2 linked regions of the Prochlorococcus marinus CUG1415 genome follow. Each later gene encodes a partner of the first gene's protein in a complex. Links are inferred from orthologs where the notes say so. Each region holds a gene or a part of one and is shown in the gene's direction. Other genes may lie near its edges. The genes, in order: pheT and pheS.

Region 1 (9,040 bases):
AATTTTTTTAGGAGTTCTACATCCTTATAGTCAATAGGATCTCCAGGTTTGATAGGTGATAATTGTTTTTTAAAAATTGAATTAGGCATGATTTGATTTGATTACTTTATTTCTTTATGAATTGTCATTCTGTTTAAATGAGGATTAAACTTTTTTAGTTCTAATCTTTCAGTAGTATTTCTACGATTCTTTTCAGTAGTATATCTTGAGACACCATTTGATCTCTTAGGATCTGTGCTTGTCCTGGCTTCAGTACATTCCAAGGTCACTACAACTCTTGTCCCTTTTTTGGCCATTTTAATTAATACTTTATTGTATAATTTTCTATTGTACATCTTCAACAAACTTTTTTGAAGATATACTCATTTCTTTTATCATCATTGATTAAAAAATATATATGAAAGTTTCTCAAAATTGGTTAAAAAATTTAGTAGAAATTACTTCTACTCCTGAAGATCTCTCTGAGAAATTGTCTATTGGTGGATTTGAGGTTGAATCATTAGAAGATTGTTCAGAAAATGTAAATGGTGTTGTTTTAGGTAAGGTTTTATCTGTTTTAAAACACGAAGGATCTGACAAACTCTCAATTTGCCAAGTCGATATTGGTACTTCAAAGAATTTACAAATTATCTGTGGTGCGCGAAATATTAAACCAAATATTTATGTTTATGTTGCTACTGTCGGTGCGAAATTAAATGCAGTTGATTTAACTATTAAAAGAAGTGAAATTAGAGGTGTCATGAGTGAAGGAATGATATGCTCTCTGCAGGAATTAGGATTAGAAGACTCTAGCGAAGGGATAGAGATCATTGATGAAGATTTAGCCTTGAAACATGAACTTGGCACTCCAGGGGCTGAATTGCTTCAGTTAAATGATTTTATATATGATTTAGCCATTACAGCTAATAGACCTGACGGAATGTCGGTTATAGGTATAGCCCGTGAAATTTCTGCCCTTTTAGAATCCACATTCAATTTTCCAGAATTAAACCATAAATACAATATTCATTTACTTAAGGGAATTAAACTTTGCCCAGAGGCTATAAAATCTAATTGCATTTATACAATAAGCTGCATTGATGGAGTAAATGGAGATAAATTATCGCCAAAATGGCTTAAAGACCGTATAGAAAAATCAGGTATAAAATCGATTAATCTTATAGTGGATTTAACAAACTATATTCTTTTAGAGCAAGGACAACCTTTGCATGCGTTTGATAAAGAAAAACTATCTAATTTAATTGGAAAGGATGTTTCTCCTGAAGACTTCTCTGTGCGAAAAGCCAAGGATAATGAAAGCCTTGTATGTTTAGATGGTAAAAACTATGAATTAAATGAAAATATTACAGTAATTACTTGTTGTGATAAACCTGTTGCTATTGCTGGGGTGATAGGTGGGTTAGAGACTTCTGTAACCAATACTACCTCTTCTATTTACCTTGAAGGCGCTGTTTTTAATCCAGTTACTATAAGAAAATCTTCAAAGGCGGTTGGCATTAGAACAGAATCTAGCAGTAGATATGAAAAAGGGATTTCATCAAAAAATACAATAACTGCAGTTACTAGAGCTATTAATCTTCTAGAAGAATATTTTTCTATTAATTTACCAATGATAAATACTTCGAATTTAACAAATGATGAGGAAATTTTTATTAAATTACGTAGAAATCGAATACATAAAATTCTTGGTCCATTAATCATTAACGATCAATTTGAAAAAAGAAATTTATCTGATACTGAAATAGTTGATAAATTAACACTCATAGGTTGTACTTTAAAGAATAAAGAATATGGCTGGGATGTAGCAGTAATTCCTAATAGATCACAAGATTTAATCAGAGAAATAGATTTAATTGAAGAAATTGCGAGATTAATAGGCTATGACAGATTCGACTTGAACCTTCCTAATCCAATTAAGCCTGGGAAATTGTCATCAGAACAGTTGGCATTGAGAAAAGTAAAAAATGGGTTTACAGAAAATGGTTTTAATGAAGTACTTAGCTACTCTCTAGTTCCAGAAGATAAAGAAACACTTATAAAGATTTCTAATCCTTTGTTATTAGAAACTAGCTGCCTAAGAAATAATATCTGGAAAGAACATTTGGAGATTGTAAACCGGAATATAAAAGCTGGACAAACAAGTTGTTATATATTTGAAATTGGAAATGTTTTTCATAAGAATACTGAGTCCATTCAAGAAGAAGTACTGAATGGTGCAATTTATGGCAATAGAAAATTTGGAAAATGGGTAAATTCGGATAAGGATAATGATCTTAATTATTATCAGGCTAGAGGAAAGTTAAAGGAAGCCTTAGCATGTTTGAATATAAAAATTGACGATAAACCTACTGACTCATTTGATTTTCTACATCCAGGAAGAACAGCAAAATTAATTATTGAGGGTAAAGATGCAGGTTATTTTGGAGAAATTCATCCAAAATTAATACTAGAAAAGAAGTCATTAAAAAAAGTTTATTTATTTAGCATTAATGTAGCTAACCTCTTGGGAGCTAGTACAAGAAAAAATAAATGGATTCCAATATTTAAGCAATACCCAATTGTTCCGAAAATGGAAAGGGATATTAATTTTGTTTTCAGTAAGGAATTTTTAATTAGCGATATAACTTCAGAAATAAGAAAAACAGGAAAAAATCTTTTAGAGGATGTATATTTAATAGATGTTTTTAAAGATATTAAACTTGGGGAGGATTATATAAGCTATACATTTAGATTATCTTATAGAGATAAAAATAAAACATTACTGGACTCAGATATTAATTCAATACACTCAAGCATTATTTCTAAAGTTGAAAATAGTTTTAATACAAAGCTGAGGAATTAACTATACTGATAGTCTTATTTGAGACTATTAATGAGTCTAATCATAATTCTTATATAAGATAAGCAATAATCCTGTAAAACTGATTAATGTTGTATTATATGACTCATGATCAATTTTTTGTCTCTATTGCTATCTTCTGTTCTTTGGGTACAAGTCCCTCAGTGGGCAGATGATTGGTCGAAATGCTCTATTGATGTACCTGATGCATCATGCCATTGGTATATAACTGCTCCCGATAATACTTTTGGGGAAGGATTTGATTGGGCTACTGCTTCTTGGTTTGATGTTAACGGATTAAGTGATGTTCCTAGTATTGATAAGCAAACTGCCATTCAAAAGCTTCAATCCAAGTAGTACTGTCTATAAGACAGTACTAATAGATATAAAACTCTTTTATAGCAGTGATTTATAGTCATCCTTTATTCTCTGGACATAGAGAGGACATGATTCATTGATTTATTAATCAATTTAAATAAAATTTCATGTTTACAGAAGTTTTCAAATAAAAATGTACTAAGTAAATCAATTGATTTATTTATCTTATTTCTCTATTTTAAGACTAGGTATTAGACTAATAGTTAGTCTCATGTAAGAATTGCTATACAGATAAATTTCTTATAACTCGACACGGTAAATTCTATTTTAATTTCTTTTTATTCAAAATAAATGTTTATTTAAATTTGGACTAATAAATAAATGGATGAAGGCCTGCAATTTAATAAGTAACATTAATCTTATATTAGACTAATAAGTAGACCTGTATTTAGTCTTATATGAGAATTAGTATACTATCTCCTCCATAGTTTTTTTATGAATTGATATTCTTCATTTATCATCCTCATTTGATCTGTTGAACATCTTCCGCATTTGGATGCGTCTCTAAGGCTTATGTTTAAATTAGCTTTTTCTCTATATTGATCGTTATTTGAAACTATTTTATTTTAAAGATATTTCATTAACTTCTTTTTTTAACGTCTGATTTAATTAATAGCAATGCAGTATTTTCATCAATTTTTAAATTTACATTATTATTCTTTTTCTCGCTAAAGTCTATTTCTAGCTGTTGGCTATTAGGTAGAAAATCATCTTCTTGAATAAGTTCTGTTAATAACTTTTCTTACAGCTCCTATAGCTCTATAACCCCACTATTATCGTAATTGATCAAACCTAGAAATTATTCCTTCAGGTAAATCTATTGAAATTCATTTAGTATTTGAATCTTTAGGTATATTCAATAATCTTATTCTTAAATAATAAGGAATTTATTTAATTTTATTCAAAATCAATTGAAAGTCTATATTGAATATTATCTTTAATTCTAAACCTACTTATCTCAATGCCCCAATTTAATTAATTATCTTTTTATAATAATAATAAAATGCTTAATTGTTATTTCAAGTCATCAAAAGAAAAAAAGAGCTTTTATCAACATAAGAAATTAGAAATGCTCAATTATATTAAAGATTCTCTTGAACGTAAGATTGCTTCTGTAACAGCTTCTATAGAAGTTCTAGAAAGCCAAATAAGCAGAGATAAAGAACCTGAAGTTATTAATTAGTATTCAAACAAAACATTCTAAAAGTTTTTCTGGGCCAAATTTTTTTAAATAATTAATATCCGATTTTTCAGTTACTAGTAAATACCCTGCGAACCCTAAACCGTTAATACTGAATCCATGGATATTATCATTACTTCTTTTTATAATTGCAATCCATTTATTAGTTATTAAAAGATTGTATGGATATCTCGGTTTTCTATCCTTAATAGGGTCCCCAAGTCCTAATTTCTTACATAATTCTAAATACAATTCTAAAAGAGATGATGAATTTTCTAAAAAGTTAAATTTGGATACGATAATATTCTTTTTAAGCTTACTATCACAATCTTTAACTAATTTCATTTCTAAAAACCACTTTTCTCTTGGGCAAGATATCTCATCTTTAGATCTACGTAGAAGTTGAAAATGCCTGTGAGGTTGACTTGCTCCTGCAATAGGAGAACTGTTAAAAAACCATAATCCACTAGTATCTTTATTAACTTTTTTGATCGCATTCCAATCATTAATATCTATCCATCCATTTTGAGGTTGCCAACTATTTGTTATTAGTAAAATATGCCCTTTTTGTACAGGGTACTTATTTAATATTAATTGATGATTATTATCAATTTTGTCGATTTCTAGTATCTTTTCCCATGGACTAAATGGATTCTGCTTAGGACCGTAAAGTTTTTTTTTATTAAATTTTGAAGTATCAAGCTTTCTAATTATGAAGTCATCTTTTTCATATAAATCGCTTGTAATAATATCAGTTTTGAGTGGATATAATGATTCATCATCAATTGATAATCGAGTTTGTTCTAATGCTTTTTCCCAAAATATTTCTAAACTCATTTAAAAAAAGTTATCATAATCATTCTAAAAAAAATAATAAATTTGTAATTACTTTTTATTAAATTGATATTCTTTCAATTTTTTTAGAGGTACTGATTCTAAGACTATAATATTTGTTGATTCTAATATTACTTTTGGTGCTAGTCCGTCTAATAATGCTTGCTTCCACCTATCAAGACAAATACACCAATGATCTCCATCCTTTAGTCCTGGAAACGAATAAATAGGCATGGGAGTTATTAAATCATTACCTTGTGATTTACTATATTTCAGGAAATTATCATCCATTACACAACATATAGAATGATTCCCACCATCATTTTTGTCATAGTTGCAAAATCCATCTCTGAACCAGCCTGTCATAGGTGCACAATTACAAAGCTCAATTTTTTCTGCTAAGACATTCAATTGAATTTGATTATTCATAGTCATAGATTTTTTTTAAATAATAATAAAACACCAACATTTCTTAAAAAAAGGTTGACGAGTATGGGGGGTGAGGAGGTAATAATTCTAATAAGGTTTTTTTCATTATGGATTGGGACTTTACTGAAAACATAGCATTTAAAGCTCTTTATGATGCTTTTAAAGATAGTGAAGAAACTTCCGCATTAGAATTTTTATCTAGTGATGGTGCTTCATACTATCTTGAATTAACGCAAGATGCAGCAGGTGAGGGACTTGATCTGGGTGATAATGAAACAATGGAAGAACTTCAGCAAGAAATTATTGAATATCTAGAAAACAACTAAAGATTTAGCTTAAGCGCTGAAATATTTAGCTTTTGAGTGTAGTGAAATGATAGCTGTAGTACTTTGTTCTGGATGAAGTTGTTCAGATTCATCCATGGTCAAGTTAATTCTTTTTGCATCCAATAATGATAATTGTATGTTTGAATCAGATACTTTTGGACATGCAGGATATCCAAATGAAAATCTAGCTCCTCTATATTTTTGAGCAAGTATTTCTCTATTTTTGTCTGGCTCTTCAATTCTAAACCCACATTCAATACGAATTAATGCATGAATATACTCAGCCAGAGCTTCTGCTAATTGCACTGTAAGTCCATGGAATAATAAATAATCGCTATATTTATCTTCTTTAAATAATTTTTGAGAATATTCACTAGCAATTTCACCCATTGTTACTGCCTGCATAGGAAATATATCTATTGGTTTATCATTTTTTAAATCACAATAGAAATCAGCTATGCAAAGATTATTGCCAGATTTTTGTCTTGGAAAATTGAATTGGGAAATTTTATTTAATGATTTATCATCAAATAAAAAAATACTATTATCTTTTCTACCACATCTGAAATATCCATAAACTGCTTTGGGTGAAATAAGTTTTTTATCTACAATTGTCTCTAACCATTTATCTAACAATGGATTAGCATATGAATCCAAATAGTTATTGTATTCTTCTACGCTTTGGTTTTTCCCTTTTTTTATTTGCCATTGACCACTAAATAGAGCTTTTTTATCTAAATAAAAAATTAACTTATTCAAATCTATATTGACATCATTTATGACTTTCGTTCCCAAAAAAGGAGGTTTAATGGGTTCTTCTTCATTTATAAATTTAGATCTTATAAAATTTTCTTTTAAATTTAATTTATAAGTCTCATTGCTTATGGACTTTGATTTATTAACCACTTCAGAGTTGGTTTTTGATGAAGCTAAATTAATATCTATACCCTCATTATTAATAAATCCCTTTGTATTTGACCAGTTTCCCTTTTTTTTATTATCCATATATTCATTCATAAATTTTAGATCAGTGAATGCATCTTTTCCGTACAATATTTTTCCTTTATATATTTTGCTGCAGTCTTCATTTACAAATTTTGGCGTTAACGCTGCGCCTCCTAATATGACAGGTACACTAATATCTTCATTGTTAAAAGCCTCTAAATTATCTTTCATAAATGCAGTTGACTTTACAAGTAATCCGCTCATAGCGATGCAATCTGCATTGTGCTTCTTTTGTGCATCTATAATTGCAGAGACATCTTGCTTTATTCCAAGATTTATTACGTCATAACCGTTATTTGTAAGTATTATATCAACCAAATTTTTTCCAATATCATGAACATCGCCTTTGACAGTGGCAATTAAGAGTTTTCCATTAGATCTATTTTCATCTACAGTTTCCATATATGGTTCTAAAATTGAAACAGCAAATTTCATTGTTTCAGCAGATTGTAGTACGAATGGCAATTGCATTTGACCCGAGCCAAATAAATCGCCTACAACTTTCATCCCATCTAGTAAAAATGTATTTATTATTTCAAGAGGTTTATATTTTTTTAACGCTTTATTTAATTGATCCTCTAAACCAATTTTTTCTCCATCAATAATATGATTTTTTAAACTTTCTTCCAGAGTTAAATTTTTATTTTCCGAAGATGCTTTTTTGAAATCCTGAATAGATAAATCTTGAAAAGCCTTTGTTAGTTCCACTAATGGATCATAAGTACAAATATCATCTTTAAATTCTCTTTTGTCATATATCAAATCCAAGCAAAGCTTTTTAGTTTCTTCGGGAATTTTTGATAATGGCAAAATTTTATTTGGGGCGATGATAGCAGAATCCAATCCTGCATTAATGCACTCATCTAAAAATATTGAATTTAAATTAATTCTAGATAATGGTGATAGACCAAAACTTATGTTCGAAATCCCTAATATAATATGTATTTCTGGAAAATTTTCACGAATTTTAGAGATAGCACTAATTGTCTCTTTGGCATTTAATCTATCTTCTTCTATCCCAGTTGATATTGGTAGTGCTAATGGATCAAAAAAGAGCTCATAATCTGATAAACCACATTCTCTGGTTCTATTAATCGCTCTTTTAACAATGTTATATTTTTTATCTGAATTCCTAGCCATTCCATCTTCATCAATAGTTCCTACAACAAGCCCTGAACCATAACCTAAGGCCAAATTAAGAACTTGATCAAACCTTTCATCACCGTCTTCGTAATTGGTGGAATTTATAATACATTTACCGCCCGCTGACTTTAATCCACTTTCCATTTTGTCAGCATCTGTAGAGTCGATCATTAATGGTAAATTTATATTGGTAACTAGTCTTGAAGTTATTTCTTTCATATCTTTCACTCCGTCTCTTCCCACATAATCGACATTTACATCAAGAACGTGTGCATTTTCTTTTTGTTGTTTCTTCGCAATTGCAACTAAGCCATCCCAATCGTCGTTATTTAATAACTCTCTTACCTTTTTAGATCCACTTGCATTTAATCTTTCTCCTACTATCAAAATTGAGTTGTCTTGTTTGTATGGCACAGAATTATATATTGATGATGCAGAAGGAATAAAACCGCACGATTTATTTTTACCATTGTTGTTAGTTCTTTCATTATCGATAATTTCATCGATTATTGAAGAAAGATATTTTATATGTTCAGGTGTTGTCCCACAACATCCACCTATTAATTGAATATTAAAGTCATATATAAAATTCATTAACTGCATCTTTAATTCTATTGGCGTTAATCTGTAGTGAGCTACACCACCAATATTTTCTGGAAGACCTGCATTGGGAATACAGCTTATAGCGAAGGGAGAATTTTCAGACAAATATTTAATATGTTCTTTCATTTGCTCTGGACCAGTTGCACAATTAAGTCCAAGGATATCTATATTAAACGGCTCTAATATTGTTAGTGCAGATGCAATATCAGATCCAACAAGCATAGTACCTGTTGTTTCCATTGTTATAGATACCATTAAAGGTATATCTATATTTTTACTTTCAAGAATTTCTTTTGATGCTAA
Region 2 (8,876 bases), on another replicon or contig:
TTGTTGGCACAACCAATAATTGCAGTACCTGTCTCTGTAGGCTACGGCGTAAGCAAGGATGGAGAAACTGCTTTAAATAGCATGTTGTCAAGTTGTTCCCCAGGTATTGCAGTTATGAATATAGATAATGGTTACGGAGCGGCAATGGCAGCTCTGAGAATTATTAAAAGTATTTCCTAAATAACTTACTTTTTTTCTATTTCTAAAAGGTTTTCTATCCATAAATTAAGTTGTTTTGAAAGCATTCCTTCTTCTCGCATTTTGATTGCCTTTATAACGACTTCTGTGTTTACCCACTCTGGAAATCTTTTAGGCATTTATTTTTATATTCAGTAACTATAATTTGGTACAAATTTTTATAAAAACAAGATCTAAGTAACAAATTTAATCTTTAATGTTTGATTTTGTACCTAATCTAGACAACTCAGAAGAGGCATGTTCACTTTCTACATTTTTTAATCTTTCTATTAACTCCGAAAGATCTTTATGGGCTAACTCCCCATTTTGCTCCCATTTTAGGGATCTTGAATTGCTATCAATTTTTTCTTTCATTATTTTATTTAAGTATTAAAAATATAAAACGAAAACAGAAAAAAATTGGTTATTGTTTCAAGCTTAAACTTAAAAAAATATGAAGATTTTTAATATACAAAGATTTTATCTTTTAACCACCACCAACTATTGAAACGATTTCTAAATTATCCCCATCTTTAAGTTTCACTTTGTCCCATTTTATTGAATTAATAATTAAATTGTTTAACTCGACAACAATTGTGTTGGGTTTATATCCCATGTAATATAGCGCTTTAGATAGTAGAGCATTTTCTTGATCAAGTTCTATTTTTTTTTCCTCGCCATTTACCTTGATTTTCATGAGACAACTCTTTTAAAATCATAATAGCGTCTTCTTTAGGATCTTCAGAATTCATTAATTGAGAAACTAAGGCAACTTTTTTAAAACCATTGCTTTTTAAATATGAAAGATTTTTTGTCGTAACTCCTCCGATAGCAAACCAAGGAATATTCAAATCTTTTGTTAATGTTTTGATCTTTTCAATACCTATAGGCTTTTTGTTCTTTTTTGTTGCAGTTTCAAATACTGGTCCTATTCCTATGTAATCACAACCCTCTTTAAGAGCATTAGAAATATCAATTTCATTATTTGCGCTCATACCAATAATTTTTGAATATCCTAATAATTTTCTTGCGGTTTTTAAATCTAAATCATCTTGTCCAAGATGAATTCCATCAGCATTTGAAGCTAAAGCTATATCAACTCTATCGTTAATAATTAACAACGAATTATATCTTTTACATAGATTTTTAATCTGAATTGCTTCTTTAAGATGATCTTTATCAGTTCCCGTTTTAAATCTATGTTGAATGATTCTTACTCCAGCAATTAAAATCTCTTCTATTATTTCTAATAAGTTTTCCTTTTGATCTGTGATGACATATAAGTCATTTTGTTTTAATATTTCCTCCGAATTCTTATGCTTGCTTAAACTTAATAAGTCGACTTCTAGAGAATAAATTTCATATCTTATTGCCGAAGCGATTTTTGAAAGCTCATGATTATGTAGCCTTGAGAATTCTTCTATCACTCTTAATGCTTCTTGAACTCTACCTGAATTAGAACTTAAGATTTGCTCAGAGCTCTTTCTTTTGATTTGCTCTTGATGAGTTAATCCTTTGCATTTGTCCTCAATATGATTCCTAGATTGTTTATAAACTTCTAAATGATTTTTCCCTAAAATTTGTCTAAAATTTTTAATCCTTTCAACATATTTTTCTTTGCCTAGACCAAATCTGGCCCAATCCTCTAGTACTCTTAGTCCTTCTCTAGCTCTATCAAGATTAGCGTCAATAATTTGATAAATTCTTAAATCTTCAGCGTTTGTAGTATCGGAATTCCGCATTGGTAATTTATTTTTTGTAATTTTTAAAAATTCTTAGGGCATTATCTCTATCTGTTTTTATTTGATTAGAAAGTTGGTCTATATTCTTGAACTTGATTTGAGATCTAAGCTTTTCAACTGGTTCTACAGATAGATTTAAACCATATAGATCAATATCTTTATTTATTAAATGAACTTCAACAGCAGATGGCAATAAAGGATTTATTGTTGGTTGAGAGCCAAGATTCATAACAGATTCAATTTTTTGGTTGGAATTTTCAATGGTAGTCCAAGCTGCATAGACTCCTTCTCCTGGTAAAAATTTTCTGCCATCTATTTCAAGATTTGCTGTGGGCCATCCTATACTTTTTCCAATCCCTTTACCTTTAACAACCTTTCCATTAAAACTATAAGGCCTATTAAGAATTTTGAAAGCATTTTTCAGATCACTTTTCTCTAATAAATCTCTTATTCTGCTGCTGCTGATTCTACCTTCTTTGTCTTCTAAAATAGGAGTAATTTTTAGTTTTATATCCGTATCTTTAATTGTATTTTTTATAGTATTTATGTCTCCACTTCTTTTAAAACCAAATTTAAAATTAGCACCTACAGAAATGTTTTTTGCCTGTAATTGATTTATTAAGATTTCTCTTACAAATCTTTCTGCACTTAATTTAGATAGTTCCTTATCAAAGGGAATCAGAACTAATTGTTCAATCCCAAGATCTTCAAGAATAGGTAGTTTTTCATCTGGGAGATCAAGTCTAAGGCGCGTTTCTTTATATAGAACTTCTCTGGGATGTGGCCAGAAACTCGCAATTGTTGGGGTATATAGATTTTCTTCAACTACACTTTTTATTAATTTTCTGTGGCCAGCATGTAGGCCATCAAAACTTCCAATAGCTATTGAAGTAGGATTCTTAACTTCAGATGGCGATATTAAAGAGATCAAAAGATTACGTGCAATTTTATGATTTTGATGGCAAATTTGAATAGATTATAGTTTATTCAATCAAATGAATGTCTGACAAAATTGATTTTCAGTCCCTTTCATTTGGAATGCGACGCATTGGATGGATACGCTTTTGGGTTCAATCCATTTTAGGTGTTGTCGTTGCGGCTGTTTTGCTTTTTTCAAATGTTGTTAATAATAACGAAGGACAGCTTGGCTTAGCGCCTGGACTATCACTTACAACAATATCCTTGATTTTACTACTTTTTAGTCTTTGGCAAGGTTGGTTAATAGTTAGAACTGGTAGAGCAATCGCAAGCAACGCAAGACCCTCAAGAGGACAAACTAGTAAATTAATAAAAAGAGGTCTCATAGTCGATTTATTAGGAATTTTGTTTGGATTAATTGGATATCAAGCTCTTATGGGTGCTCTATTTATACAAGCATCCTCTCAAACAACTGGACAATTGATAACAGCGACATCTGATATCCCAATTACTGGACTTGAAATATTATCAGTTCTCAGTAATACACAAGTTATTGCTGCGCATTTTTTAGGTCTTTGCTTTTCTTTATGGCTTTTAAGAAGGATTTACAAATAAATTATTAATTTTAGGTAAGTCGTCTAAATTACCCCTCCAAAATAAATCTGGTTCTACAGGTGTAAGCGAAATTTTATTGTCTTGTATTTGAGATACGTCACTGGGCCAGTTTTTTGGACCATAACCTTTTGATTTGAGATCTAAAACTACCTCACCTGCCAACCAATAATAATCGTCACCCCTTGGGTCTTCCCTTTTGGAAAATTGATTTTTATATTTTCTTACTGATAATCTTGTCCAGGATAATTCTTTTATTTTACTTTTCTCGCAAGGAGGTATATTCAAGTTTAATAGAAGTGAAGCTGGCCAGCTATCAATAATTGCTTGTTCGGCAATATTCATTGCAATTTCTCCAGCAAATTCAAAATTCTTCCATTTAAAACTAGCAACACTTATTGCCATGGAAGGAACATTTTCTAAGGTGCCTTCCATCGCTGCAGCGACTGTCCCTGAACAAAAAATATCTGTTCCTAAATTGGGCCCGTGATTTATTCCAGATAGAATTAGATCAGGTTTATTATCCAAGAGTTCAGATAGTGCTAATTTGACGCAATCAGCAGGCGTGCCAGAACATCCCCAAGCTTCAATGCCTTCCCCAAATAATTCGTCCGCTCTTTCCACTCTTAATGGAGATTGTAAAGTAAGACCATGACCAGTAGCTGATCTTTCTTGGTCAGGACATACTACTTTTACCTTATGCCCTCTTTTTTGCGCTGATTTTGCTAAAGCTCTTATCCCCGCAGCAAAAACACCATCATCATTGCTAATTAATATATTTAACGGTTTCATTAATCAATACATTTTATTTATGGACGATATTTAAGTAAGATAAAGCAATACTTATTTTTACTATATCAGTGAGTCAAATTGAATCATTAAGTCAAATTGAGGAAAAACTAAATAATCTTTCTCTTAAAGCAAAAAATAATATAGATAATTCCAATACTAAGGAAGAACTGGATCAATTAAGAGTTTCCTTGCTAGGGAAAAAGGGCCATTTGTCAATTATCTTGAAAACAATGGGTCAATTATCTGCTACTGATAGACCAATTGTTGGTCAGAAGGCAAATTTAATAAAGATTAATTTGCAAGAATTAATAACCAAAAGAAAAAATCAATTAAATAGTGAAGCCTTAGAGAAAAAGATTAAAACAGAAAAAATTGATGTAACTATTCCTCCAATTGGAACCCCCCCTGGAAGTAAACATCCTTTAATTTCAACTCAAGATGAGATCATAGATATTTTTTGTGGTTTAGGATATTCAGTTGAAAGTGGACCTGAAATAGAAACTGATTTTTATAATTTTGAGTCTCTCAATATACCTAAAAATCATCCTGCGAGAGATATGCAGGATACTTTCTATTTAGATGAGAATCGACTTTTGAGGACTCATACTTCTCCCGTTCAGATAAGATACTTGGAAAATAATCCTCCTCCAGTAAGAATTATTGCTCCAGGAAGAGTTTACAGGAGAGATGCTGTAGATGCTACTCATTCTCCTGTATTTAATCAGGTTGAGGTTTTATGTATAGATAAAGGTATTAATTTTAGTCATCTAAGAGGAACGGTTCTTACTTTTTTAAAGACATTTTTTGGAGATATCCCTGTAAGATTTAGAGCTAGTTATTTCCCATTTACTGAACCTTCAGCCGAAGTAGATGTTCAATGGAAAGGTAAATGGTTAGAAGTAATGGGATGCGGAATGGTAGATCCTAAGGTCTTAGAAAAATTAGGAATAGATTCTGAGACATGGACCGGATTCGCAGCTGGATTAGGAGTTGAAAGATTTTGCATGGTAAGACATCAGATTGACGACATAAGAAAATTTTATACAAATGATCTTAGATTCTTAGAACAGTTCTAATAAAATTGAAATTTTAAATTAGGATTGTCAAGCAAATTAGTTTAAAATAGTTATAGTTTTAGTTTTTTGATTGGTACGTAAAGCAGGGCTAATCGTTAATGATGGGAAAGAACTTGCTGTTCAAACTGCAAGTTCAGTTCAGAATAAATTGGAAAAATCCAATTATGAAGTTGTAAGAGTTAGTAGCTCTGGCGGAATGGTTGGATTCGCCAATCCTGATCAACATGTTCGTCCTTTGGGGTATAAGAACTGTGTTCCAGAGGGGTTTGACTCGTCAATGGAATTTGCAATTGTTCTTGGTGGAGATGGAACTGTTCTATCTGCAGCAAGGCAAACAGCACCTGCTAAAATTCCAATCCTTACAATAAATACAGGTCATTTAGGTTTTCTTGCGGAAGCTTATTTATCAAATCTTGATGAAGCAATAGATAAAATCATTGCTGGAAATTGGGATATTGAAGAAAGAACTTGCTTCATAATAAGTGTTATGAGGAATGAACAGAGAAGATGGGAGTCTCTATGCCTTAATGAAATGGCCCTTCATAGAGAACCTCTTACAAGTATGTGTCATTTTGAGATTTCTATAGGGCGACATGCTCCTGTGGATATTTCAGCTGATGGCGTAATTTTATCTACTCCAACTGGTTCTACTGCTTATTCTCTGAGTGCTGGAGGACCAGTTATTACACCTGATTGCCCAGTTGTGCAATTAACTCCAATTGCTCCACATTCATTGGCCTCAAGGGCATTGGTTTTTAATGATTCAGAGCCAGTGACTGTTTTCCCCGCAACTCCTGAAAGGTTGGTAATGGTTGTTGATGGAAATGCTGGTTGTTATGTTTGGCCTGAAGATAGAGTTTTAATAAGAAAAAGTAAACACTCAGTAAAGTTTATTAGACTTGAAGATCATGAATTTTTCCAGGTTTTAAGAAATAAACTAGGTTGGGGTTTGCCCCATGTGGCTAAACCTAACAAATAACAATTATCGAAATTTATTTTTTCCCTTTTAATAAAAAAACAGGATTATTTGGCTCTAATCTAATTCCCTCAGCGATACTTAAGCTTTTATAGGTCTGAATTAAATTTAAATTGGTTTTGAAATTTTTATCTTCTAATTCCTCTTTCAATTCTTTAATAGTTTGAATGTCAATTATTGGTATAACTATAATGTCTCCAATATTCATACCCTGAGTAAGTTTATTAATAATTTGAATTTTAGTCTTTTTATCACATCCTCCAACTACTAATCTATTAGGTATTTCAAAAGAACTTAAATTTCTTGTATTCAAGGTATTGTTTATGTCTTCTTCAAAAATAAATTTTGGTTTAACTCCAAGCCTTTTTGAGTTCTCTAGTATTAATGCTTTTGAGCCAATCCTTTTGTCGATACAAAACAAATCTAAATTAGGCCTTAATTTTAATGCCTCTAAACCAATTGACCCACAACCTGCTCCTATATCCCAGATGACACCATTTTTAGGGAGCTCTAGATCAGCTAGGATTTGAACGCGAACCTCCCTTTTAGTTAATAAATTTGGTCTATCATCAAAAGTTTTAAAAATATGGTCACTGATTCCGAAAATAGGGAGATTATTATTTGAGTAATTTTTCTTTGTTTCTGTAAGAACAACAATGTTCAAACTTGATATGTCTGAGGGCAATGAATCTTTAAGATTTAATTTTCTTATATTTTCATTGTCGAAGCCTATCTCTTCACAGAGCCAAAAATCATAGAAATCAATCAGATTTAATTCTGATAAGTTTTTTTTGATTATTTCTAAACTTTTGTTATTGGAATCTGTAATAATAGCCAAACTTGAAGGCTTTGCTTTTAGAGCCTCAACTAACTTAGTCGAATCTCTGCCGTGCATACTTACATTAACAGTATCTTGCCATGGGATCTTTAACTTACTAAACGCTAATTGAATGCAAGTATTTGAAGGGTAGAAACTTAATTCATCTTTTGAAAAATTTTCTAGTAGGATTCTACCTATTCCAAACCAAAGTGGATCTCCTCTCGAAATTAAAATAACATCAGTTTTTTGAGATCTAAGCCAGTTAACAAGTTCGTTATTACTGTTACTCGAAAAAAATAATTTCTTTTTTTCTAAATCATTTTCGCTCCATGATTTAATTTCTTCAAAATATGAATTCGGAACTGCAATATTTCCTGTCTTTATAAATAAATCTTGTAATTTGGAAGGTAAATCTTCAAATATATATGAATTAATACCTACTATATGAATTTTTCTATTAACTTCAGTCATCAATATTTAATGAAAAGGAACTAAACTGTTTGAATGTTTTATTAAATTATTTTATGATTATTCGAGTTATCATAGTAAATTAATTGTCTGAAAGGAGAAAGAGATTACATGATTTATTGTTAACTCTAATTAATAAGGATAATGAATTTGAGTTTATTGAGGAAGATTCTAGCGATTTAACATCTAGCTATTCTGAAAAAGACACTTTGAATTTATCTCGAGTTATAGAAAAAAATCGTAAAATAATCAAAAGGTATCAAGCTATTGTAAGAACAGCTGTAACTTTAGATGCCCTTATGGATTCTGAAAATGAAGAAAATTACAAAATCAAATAAAAATATTTTTTTAAAAGGAATATTACTTTTGATTTTACTACTATCCTTTATTTTTAACCCAATAAAAGTATCTGCAGAAGTTGCAGAAACAGAAATAAATGGGGAGTTAATAAATGCTAGTAGTGAGTTTTTAAGGGACTTGGACTTTGAAACTTGGCAATTAGTAGCTTATAAATCACCTCTATTTGCAGATAAATTGATCTTGAGAGTAATAGGTTATCCAGGAAATCTTAGGATTGATCATCCCACTGACTTGAGGGTTGAATCAGGCAGAAAACAGTGGCTTTTAGATGATAAAACATTACTTAATGTAGAATTAGCAAATGATGGAAGACAAGCTGCTGCAGAATTTGATCTTGATGAATTGATTAAAAATTTAGATAAAAATAGACCATTAAGATTATTTTTGTCAGGAGTTTTTTCTGAGTTACCTGTTCCTCCTTACCTAGTTAAAGAATGGAGATCATTAAGTTGATTATTGATAGAAGAAATGTCTAAAAAAAATGTAAGCCATACAAAATGGATGAAAAGAGCAATTTTTTTGGCTTCTTTAGGTAAAAATACAACTAGTCCTAACCCAAAGGTGGGAGCAGTAATACTTGATAAAAATGGAAACCTTATTTCAGAAGGATTTCATTTCAAGGCCGGGATGCCCCATGCCGAGGCAATGGCTTTTAGGAATTTAAAAAAGGATGCTAAAGGGGGATCAATGTATGTAAATCTTGAACCTTGCTGCCACCAAGGTAAAACACCTCCATGTGTAGATAAAGTAATATCGTCAGGGATAAGAAAGGTATATGTATCTATTCAAGATCCTGATAAAAGAGTCTCTGGTAAAGGTATTAAATTGCTAAAAGAAGCTGGAATTCGAGTTCACTTAGGATTATGTAAAAAAGAATCCTTAGAATTAAATAAAGCTTTCATTCATAGGAATATTACAAAAAAGTCATTTGGTGT

What was found.
Region 2: the proteins of pheT (region 1) and pheS are in contact, whole or in part, in a crystal structure (PDB 6P24), measured with the Escherichia coli proteins. The link is inferred for Prochlorococcus marinus CUG1415 from one-to-one orthologs.

Annotation. Positions count from the first base shown.
Region 1 is NZ_JAAORL010000001.1:875,162-884,201, reverse strand. What follows is about bases 53-3,119. They hold pheT (phenylalanine--tRNA ligase subunit beta), read left to right. Parts: upstream 53-397; coding sequence 398-2,842; downstream 2,843-3,119. Other genes in these bases: HA143_RS04980 (hypothetical protein), read left to right, coding at 2,948-3,119; rpmG (50S ribosomal protein L33), read right to left, coding at 102-296; rpsR (30S ribosomal protein S18), read right to left, coding at 53-89. Also shown: more of rpsR, read right to left, coding at 1-52; more of HA143_RS04980, read left to right, coding at 3,120-3,196; HA143_RS04970 (DUF4922 domain-containing protein), read right to left, coding at 4,404-5,234; HA143_RS04965 (DUF2237 family protein), read right to left, coding at 5,283-5,666; HA143_RS04960 (hypothetical protein), read left to right, coding at 5,768-5,986; metH (methionine synthase), read right to left, coding at 5,996-9,040.
Region 2 is NZ_JAAORL010000002.1:224,214-233,089, reverse strand. What follows is about bases 3,411-6,313. They hold pheS (phenylalanine--tRNA ligase subunit alpha), read left to right. Parts: upstream 3,411-4,309; coding sequence 4,310-5,317; downstream 5,318-6,313. Other genes in these bases: cbiT (precorrin-6Y C5,15-methyltransferase (decarboxylating) subunit CbiT), read right to left, coding at 6,310-6,313; HA143_RS07300 (NAD(+) kinase), read left to right, coding at 5,388-6,296; surE (5'/3'-nucleotidase SurE), read right to left, coding at 3,432-4,241; HA143_RS07315 (DUF3611 family protein), read left to right, coding at 3,411-3,452. Also shown: nickel pincer cofactor biosynthesis protein LarB, read left to right, coding at 1-180; HA143_RS09850 (hypothetical protein), read right to left, coding at 186-317; HA143_RS07335 (hypothetical protein), read right to left, coding at 385-552; sulfur carrier protein ThiS, read right to left, coding at 665-874; HA143_RS07325 (thiamine phosphate synthase), read right to left, coding at 831-1,919; HA143_RS07320 (bifunctional riboflavin kinase/FAD synthetase), read right to left, coding at 1,927-2,850; more of HA143_RS07315, read left to right, coding at 2,919-3,410; more of cbiT, read right to left, coding at 6,314-7,584; HA143_RS07290 (hypothetical protein), read left to right, coding at 7,668-7,919; HA143_RS07285 (DUF3122 domain-containing protein), read left to right, coding at 7,894-8,394; bifunctional diaminohydroxyphosphoribosylaminopyrimidine deaminase/5-amino-6-(5-phosphoribosylamino)uracil reductase RibD, read left to right, coding at 8,410-8,876.